DNA from 2 places in the Pseudoalteromonas sp. 2CM36K genome. Region 2 is predicted to be linked to the other one. Evidence: predicted binding sites of a transcription regulator. Region 2 holds the regulator's gene; the other holds the start of a gene.
The links. The regulator sigma-54, encoded in region 2, starts transcription at its own class of promoters, with help from an activator protein. The targets are predictions, from matches to a motif close to GTTGGCACGNNNNTNGNNT.

Region 1 (3,427 bases), on a different contig from region 2:
CGTTTATTAGTTAAAGCGTTTTATAAACAAGCACCCGATACACACCACCAACATTGGCAAATGCGTTTTGATATATTACATACCCCGTTTTATCGTAATAAAGCCGCTTACATTGTGGGGCGCGTTGTATCGCAAAGTGGCGTTCAGCCTTTTATTATTGCCGTGTTACACCATGAAGATAAAGGCCTTTATTTAGATGCCTTACTTACAAAGTCGTCGCAAATGCGCGTTATTTTTGGCTTTGCGCGTGCCTATTTTATGGTAGAAACTCACGCTCCTTCAGCGTTAGTGCGGTTTTTAAATCAACTTATGCCTAATAAAACCCTCGCCGAGCTTTACAACGCCATAGGCTTTCATAAACAAGGTAAAACCGAGTTTTATCGCGAGTTTTTGAATCATTTAATCCATTCTAATGACGAATTTACCATTGCTCCCGGTACACCGGGTATGGTGATGATGGTATTTACCCTACCCTCGTTTGGTTATGTATTTAAAGTTATTAAAGATAAATTTGGCGAAAGTAAGCCGTTTGGTCGCGATACGGTATTAAAACGCTATCAACTGGTTAAAAGTCATGACCGTGTTGGCCGAATGGCTGACACCATAGAGTATTCAAACGTCGTATTTCCTTTGGCACGATTTGATAGTAACTTGTTAGCACAGTTGCACAAAACCATTGGCTCATCGATGGTGATTGAGGGTGAGTGGTTAATCATAAAACATTTGTATATTGAACGGCGAATGACACCGCTTAATCTTTTTTTAGAAAATGCAGACGAAAAAAGTGCCGCCGATGCCATTGAAGAGTATGGCCAGGCGCTTAAAGAAATGATTGCCGTGAATATTTTCCCTGGCGATATGCTGTTAAAGAACTTTGGTGTAAGTAAGCACAAACGTATTATTTTTTATGATTACGATGAAGTGCAATATTTAACAGACATGAACTTTAGAGCACTACCCAAAGCAAAAAGTTATGATGATTATTTGATGGATGAACAAAGTTACTCGGTTGCTCCGCAAGATGTATTTCCAGAGCAATTATGTACCTTTGTAATGCCTAACCCAACATATAAACAATTTTTAACCAGTACGCACCCAGAACTACTTGATGTGAGCTTTTGGAAACAAGCACAACAAAATATAAAAAATGGAAAGGTGAGTCATATTTATCCCTATCCTACAGCACAGCGTTTTATCCATTACTGGTAAACGTTAAGGACACACAATGAATATAAGTAAAATAGATTTAAATTTACTGGTTTATCTCGATACATTACTGCGCGAATGTAACGTTACTCGTGCCGCTAACCAGCTTAGTATTACTCAACCGGCAATGAGTAATGGACTGAAACGCCTACGTAACCTTTTTAACGATCCTATTTTAGTGCGTACCAGCGATGGTATGGTGCCGACCGAGCGCGCTATTGAGTTACAGCCTGTTATTCGCGGCATTTTGATGACGCTTGAGGAAACGCTAGCACCTAATCGCGAATTTGAAGCTAAACAAAGTAAACGCGTGTTTAGAATTATGGCCAGTGACTATGCAGCCAGTACCATGGCACCGCGTTTGTTAGGGAAATTACATGAAGAAGCCCCAGACACCACATTAGATATTTTAACGCCCAGCGATGTAACCTTTCATGATGTAGAAAACGGTAAAGTAGACATGGCAATTAACCGCTTTGAGAACTTACCGCAATCGTTTCATCATAAGCGAATTTGGAAAGATAGCTTTTGCTGTTTAGTAAGATCCGACAACCCTATTATTGAAAACTTTAGCCTAGATAGCTATTTAAAAGCCCGTCATATTTGGGTAAGTAAAACAGGCTTTGGTGTTGGGGTTGGCATGGATCCTAAAGATGTGCAAAAGCTGGGTTGGGTTGACGAAGCGCTCGCCCATTTTGGGAAGCATCGAAATATTGCCACCTTTACTCGTAACTACCATGTTGCTATTCATTTAGCGAAAGAAAAAAACCTCGTGGCGACTTTACCCTCAAAAGCGGCCAATATTTATGTAGACGATCCAGGGCTTAAAATACTTGAGCCACCTTTTCCTATTCCACCATTTGAACTTGATATGATATGGAGCCCTTTGTTACACAGAGATGCTAGCCATATTTGGTTACGTCAAAAAGTAGCCGAAGTAGCTGAAGAGCTTAAATAACCTTCTTACATGCTTTTATGTAAATTTTGCTTGCTAGCAGCATGTTAGCAAGCTTGACTAGACCTCCCCACAATAATAAAACGATGAAAAACAATTAGTTAAAAATAAAACCGCGTTGGAATGCCGCTTGCTTAGTTATCTATGTATTTTAAATTAACAGAGGTCATTATTATGAGCACCCATCAAGGACAAGAGATAAATCATATCACCGACATTATCCAAGTAATGAATAGCGGTATCGACTTTTACGAAAAAGCACAAGATAAAGTACAAGATCCTAGCGTAAGTGCATTATTTCAGCGCATGATTGACGCCCGCAAATTAAGTGTTGAAAGCTTACAACCCTATGCAATTAATCAACAAGGCGCACGTGAAGATGGCTCTTCGTTCGCGGTAGAAGCACGCAGAGCATTTACCGCTTTGCTCAGTACATTCACTAGCGATAATGACCAAACCTACATTAAAGAGCTTGAAGAAGTAGAAGATAAAACCTTAGAAGAAATCAAAACAGCGTTGAAAAAGCCTCAATCACATGATTGTGAAGCGGCGCTGTCAAAGGTATTGCTTACCATGCAAAGCTGTCATGCTGAAATGAGTAAAATGCAAAAACATTAAGTTTAAAAACTATAAAAGGGCCTTACGGCCCTTTGGTTGTTAAATAACAATAGGAGAGTTATTAGGGTCTGTTGACCTTTTAAGGTTGAATTTGCAGCAGTCTGTTTGGTATTTAGGCAAGACAGAGCCTATGTGGTGTGGTTATTCCCCATAAATAGGCGATAACGCCGCATCAATACCAAACAGGCGCTGCCCGAAGGGTTCTGCTTAGGGGCGATTTACTCTTTGTTGCTCGGTTTTTACTTAGCCCACTAGGTTACAAACCTCGCGCCGCGATTAAACCGCTCCTAGTTTGAACAAATTTTAATCCAAAAAGGTCAACAGACCCTTATTAAAAGCGGTATTCTGCACCTACGTAGTAGTAAGCACCGTTAAAACCAAATGGCGCTGAACGACGAGAGTACTTAAATACCCCATCACTGCTGACAATGGTATTACCTTGAGCATCTACAATAGTACCTGAACGTGAATTACCTATGGTGTTTTCATCAGGGTAAACATCAAATAAGTTATTTGCGCCAATGTTTACCGATAAATTATCAGTTACAAAGTAATTAACTTTAATGTCAGTTAAAATTTCAGCACCGTAAGTCTGGCGACCGCCATCTTCAACTGTGTACTCACCAAAACGATTAAGTGATAAATTAA
Region 2 (3,427 bases):
CGACCTATACCTGTACTTCCAAGCTTTTCTCTTGCAGTTAATGCGTTAAGAATATCTTGTTGTGTTAAATAGGGCAGTTTATTGTGAGCCAATTCACTGATAAATTCTAAAATTCTTTTTTTACTATTAAAAAGGACCGCAGCTTTACTGCAGTCCTGACAGATAAGTGAGCTTAGTTTCATAGTGTTAGTGTCGAGCAAGTTTCTCTTTGTGTTTAATTACTTGACGATCTAGCTTGTCAATGAGCGAGTCTATAGCGGCATACATATCTTGATGCTCAGTAGAAGCAAAAATCTCAGCGCCACTAACATGAACGGTTGCTTCAGCTTTTTGGTTTAGTTTTTCTACATCGAGAATAACGTGCACATTCGTTATGTGATCAGTGTGCCTCTGTAACTTCGAAAATTTGCTATTTACGTAGTCTCTAAGCGAGTCGGTAATATCTACATGACGACCAGTTAAATTCAGTTGCATAAACATTTTCCTCTTTGTTGTACGCCTTAAATCAAACTTTTACGTTGATTAGACGGGGGAATAGCTAGAGATTCGCGATATTTTGCTATAGTTCTCCTCGCTACTTTAATTCCTTGCTCTGCCAATATATCTGCAATTTTACTATCACTCAATGGTTTAGCTGAGTTTTCTGCAGCGATTAATTTTTTAATTAATGCTCGTATTGCTGTTGATGAGCATTCGCCACCATTTTCAGTACTTACATGGCTTGAAAAGAAATATTTAAGCTCAAAAATGCCACGTGGTGTGTGCATATATTTTTGCGTAGTAACACGTGAAATAGTCGACTCGTGCATTTCCACCATTTCAGCCACATCGTTAAGTACCATAGGCTTCATCGCCTCAGGACCATGTTCAAAAAAGGCCTGTTGTTGCTGCACAATACAGTTAGTTACTTTAAGCAGTGTGTCGTTTCTACTTTCTAAGCTTTTTATAAACCATTTAGCCTCTTGTAAGTGCGAGCGAATAAACTGGCTATCACCACTTGATTTAACCGTACGCGACATAGCTGCATATTGGCTATTTACTCTGATCTTAGGCATGCTATCTGGGTTTAGTTCAACCACCCAACGGCCTTTTACTTTTTTAACCGACACGTCAGGAATAACGTACTCAGACTCTTCTCTGACAATAGTGTCTGCCGGTTTTGGGCTGAGCGTATGAATCAACGTCATGATTTCTTTAAGCTCATCTTCTTTAAGCTTTGTTTTTTTCATCAACGTGCGATAGTCACGCGCAGCCAGTAAATCAATATGATCGGTTAAGATCATTTTTGTTTCGTTTAAAAAAGGTGTGTCTTTATCAAATTGATTTAGCTGAATACACAAGCACTCTTGTAAACTACGCGCGGCTATTCCCACTGGATCAAATAGTTGAATACGCTTTAGTACCGCTTCTATTTCGTCAAGTTCAACTTCATCTTCGGCGTCGTTTTCTTGGTTAAAGCTTTCTAATATTTCTTCACAGCTAAGGGTTAGAATCCCTGAGTCGTCCACAGCTTCTACAATTGCAATAGCTATCGCTTCATCGGTAGGGCTAAACGGCGTCAGTTGAAGTTGCCACATTAAATACTCATGCAGCGTTTCAGTCGAAGAGCCTTGATAAATAGATTCATCTTCTGGCATTGGGCCCGATGAAGAGGCAGGCGCAGCACTCATATATTCATCCCAAGTAACATCCATAGCCATATCATCGCTAATGGTGTCTTTGGTCATTGCTTCGCCGCTATCTTGCTCATACTCGCTAGGTTTATCGTCAGCTGAGGCACTTAGCGTTAAGTCATCGTTATCGGCTTTTTGTTCGTTTTTACCTGCTGTGTCTTCGCTGTAATCGTGTTCTTCAACTTCAAGCAAGGGGTTGCTATCGAGCGCTTCTTGAATTTCTTGCTGGAGATCCAATGTACTGAGTTGCAATAAGCGAATTGCTTGTTGCAACTGTGGAGTCATTGTAAGTTGCTGGCCCATGCGCAGCTGTAATGATTGCCTCATGTATCTCTAACAATCCTTTTAAATTACGGTCTGTTGACCTTTGCGATTAAAATTTGTTCAAACTAGGGGCGGTTTAATTGCGGCGCGAGGTTTGTAACCTAGTGGACTAAGTCAAAACCGAGCAACAAAGAGTAAATCGTCCCTAGGCAGAACCCGAAGGGCAGCGCCTGTTTGGCATTGATGCTGCGTTATCGCCTATTTATGGGGAATACCACACCACATAGGCTCTGCCTTGCCTAAATATCAAACAGACTGCTGCAAATTCAACCTTGATAGGTCAACAGACCTAAGTATGATTAATCTTAGCAGATGCTTAGTGGAATAACACACATATTAGAGCTTGAACTGCTCGCCCAAATAAACATCGCGTACTGTTTTATCGTTTAATACGTATTCAGGAGTGCCTGATGCAATTAACTCCCCATGAGAAACTATGTAGGCTTTTTCACAAACATCAAGTGTTTCGCGCACATTATGATCTGTAATAAGGACGCCAATGCCACGGTTTTTAAGATGCTCTATAATCTTTTTAATATCTAATACTGAGATAGGATCAACCCCCGCAAAGGGTTCGTCTAAAAGGATAAATTTAGGGTTTGCTGCAAGCGCGCGAGCAATTTCAACGCGGCGACGTTCACCACCTGATAAAGCCATACCTTGACTATCGCGGATATGCTGAATGCTAAATTCATCAAGTAAATTATTTAAAGTATCTTCGCGTTGTTGTTTATTTAATTCTTTACGTGTTTCTAAGATAGCCATTAAGTTTTGATAAACAGTCAGCTTTCTAAAAATAGACGACTCTTGCGGTAAATAACCAATCCCTAAACGCGCTCGGCTGTGCATCGGTAATAAAGTAATATCTTTATCATCAATTGATATTTTGCCTTTATCGCTAGGTACAAGGCCTACAATCATATAAAAGGTGGTGGTTTTACCTGCACCATTAGGGCCAAGTAACCCCACAATACTGCCAGCTTCAACCTCTAGGCCAACGTTTTTCACCACTTCACGACCTTTGTAGCTTTTAGCTAATAGCTCTGCTTTTAATGTGCTCATGGTTGGCCTTTATCATCTTCTTTTTTATTTTCAACAGGCACTAAAATAGTGTGTACACGGTCTGTTGAGTTTTCGTCTTTTTCTGCGCTAATTAACTGCTGCTCGATATCGTAAGTGATACTTTTAGCTGTTATTTTTTGACCTGCTTGAGCAATGCTTGCATCGCCGATTAAGGTTAAAAAACGCAGCGACACATCGTAACGCACTTCATTAGCACTGGCGCTCATTATGGTGCCATCAGCTTGTGTTTCTTCAAAATATGCAGGGCTGCCTGTGGCAATTAATAACTGTTTGTTATCGCCTAGGTCATCGCGTTTATGCACTTCTAAACGGTCAGCTGTGATACGGCGATTACCATGAATAATTTC

Region 1: MTN97_RS15140 (PA2169 family four-helix-bundle protein) is a predicted target of sigma-54. The motif match lies at 2,279-2,297, and genes of this name have one in related genera.

The regions. Positions count from the first base shown of each region.
Region 1 is NZ_JALNTK010000025.1:63,942-67,368, reverse strand. It holds gene aceK (bifunctional isocitrate dehydrogenase kinase/phosphatase) at 1-1,209, shown strand, start outside; gene MTN97_RS15145 (LysR family transcriptional regulator) at 1,226-2,164, shown strand; gene MTN97_RS15140 (PA2169 family four-helix-bundle protein) at 2,336-2,779, shown strand; gene MTN97_RS15135 (TonB-dependent receptor plug domain-containing protein) at 3,111-3,427, opposite strand, start outside.
Region 2 is NZ_JALNTK010000028.1:33,405-36,831, reverse strand. It holds gene ptsN (PTS IIA-like nitrogen regulatory protein PtsN) at 1-182, opposite strand, end outside; gene hpf (ribosome hibernation promoting factor) at 187-474, opposite strand; gene MTN97_RS15845 (RNA polymerase factor sigma-54) at 501-2,000, opposite strand; gene lptB (LPS export ABC transporter ATP-binding protein) at 2,334-3,059, opposite strand; gene lptA (lipopolysaccharide transport periplasmic protein LptA) at 3,056-3,427, opposite strand, start outside.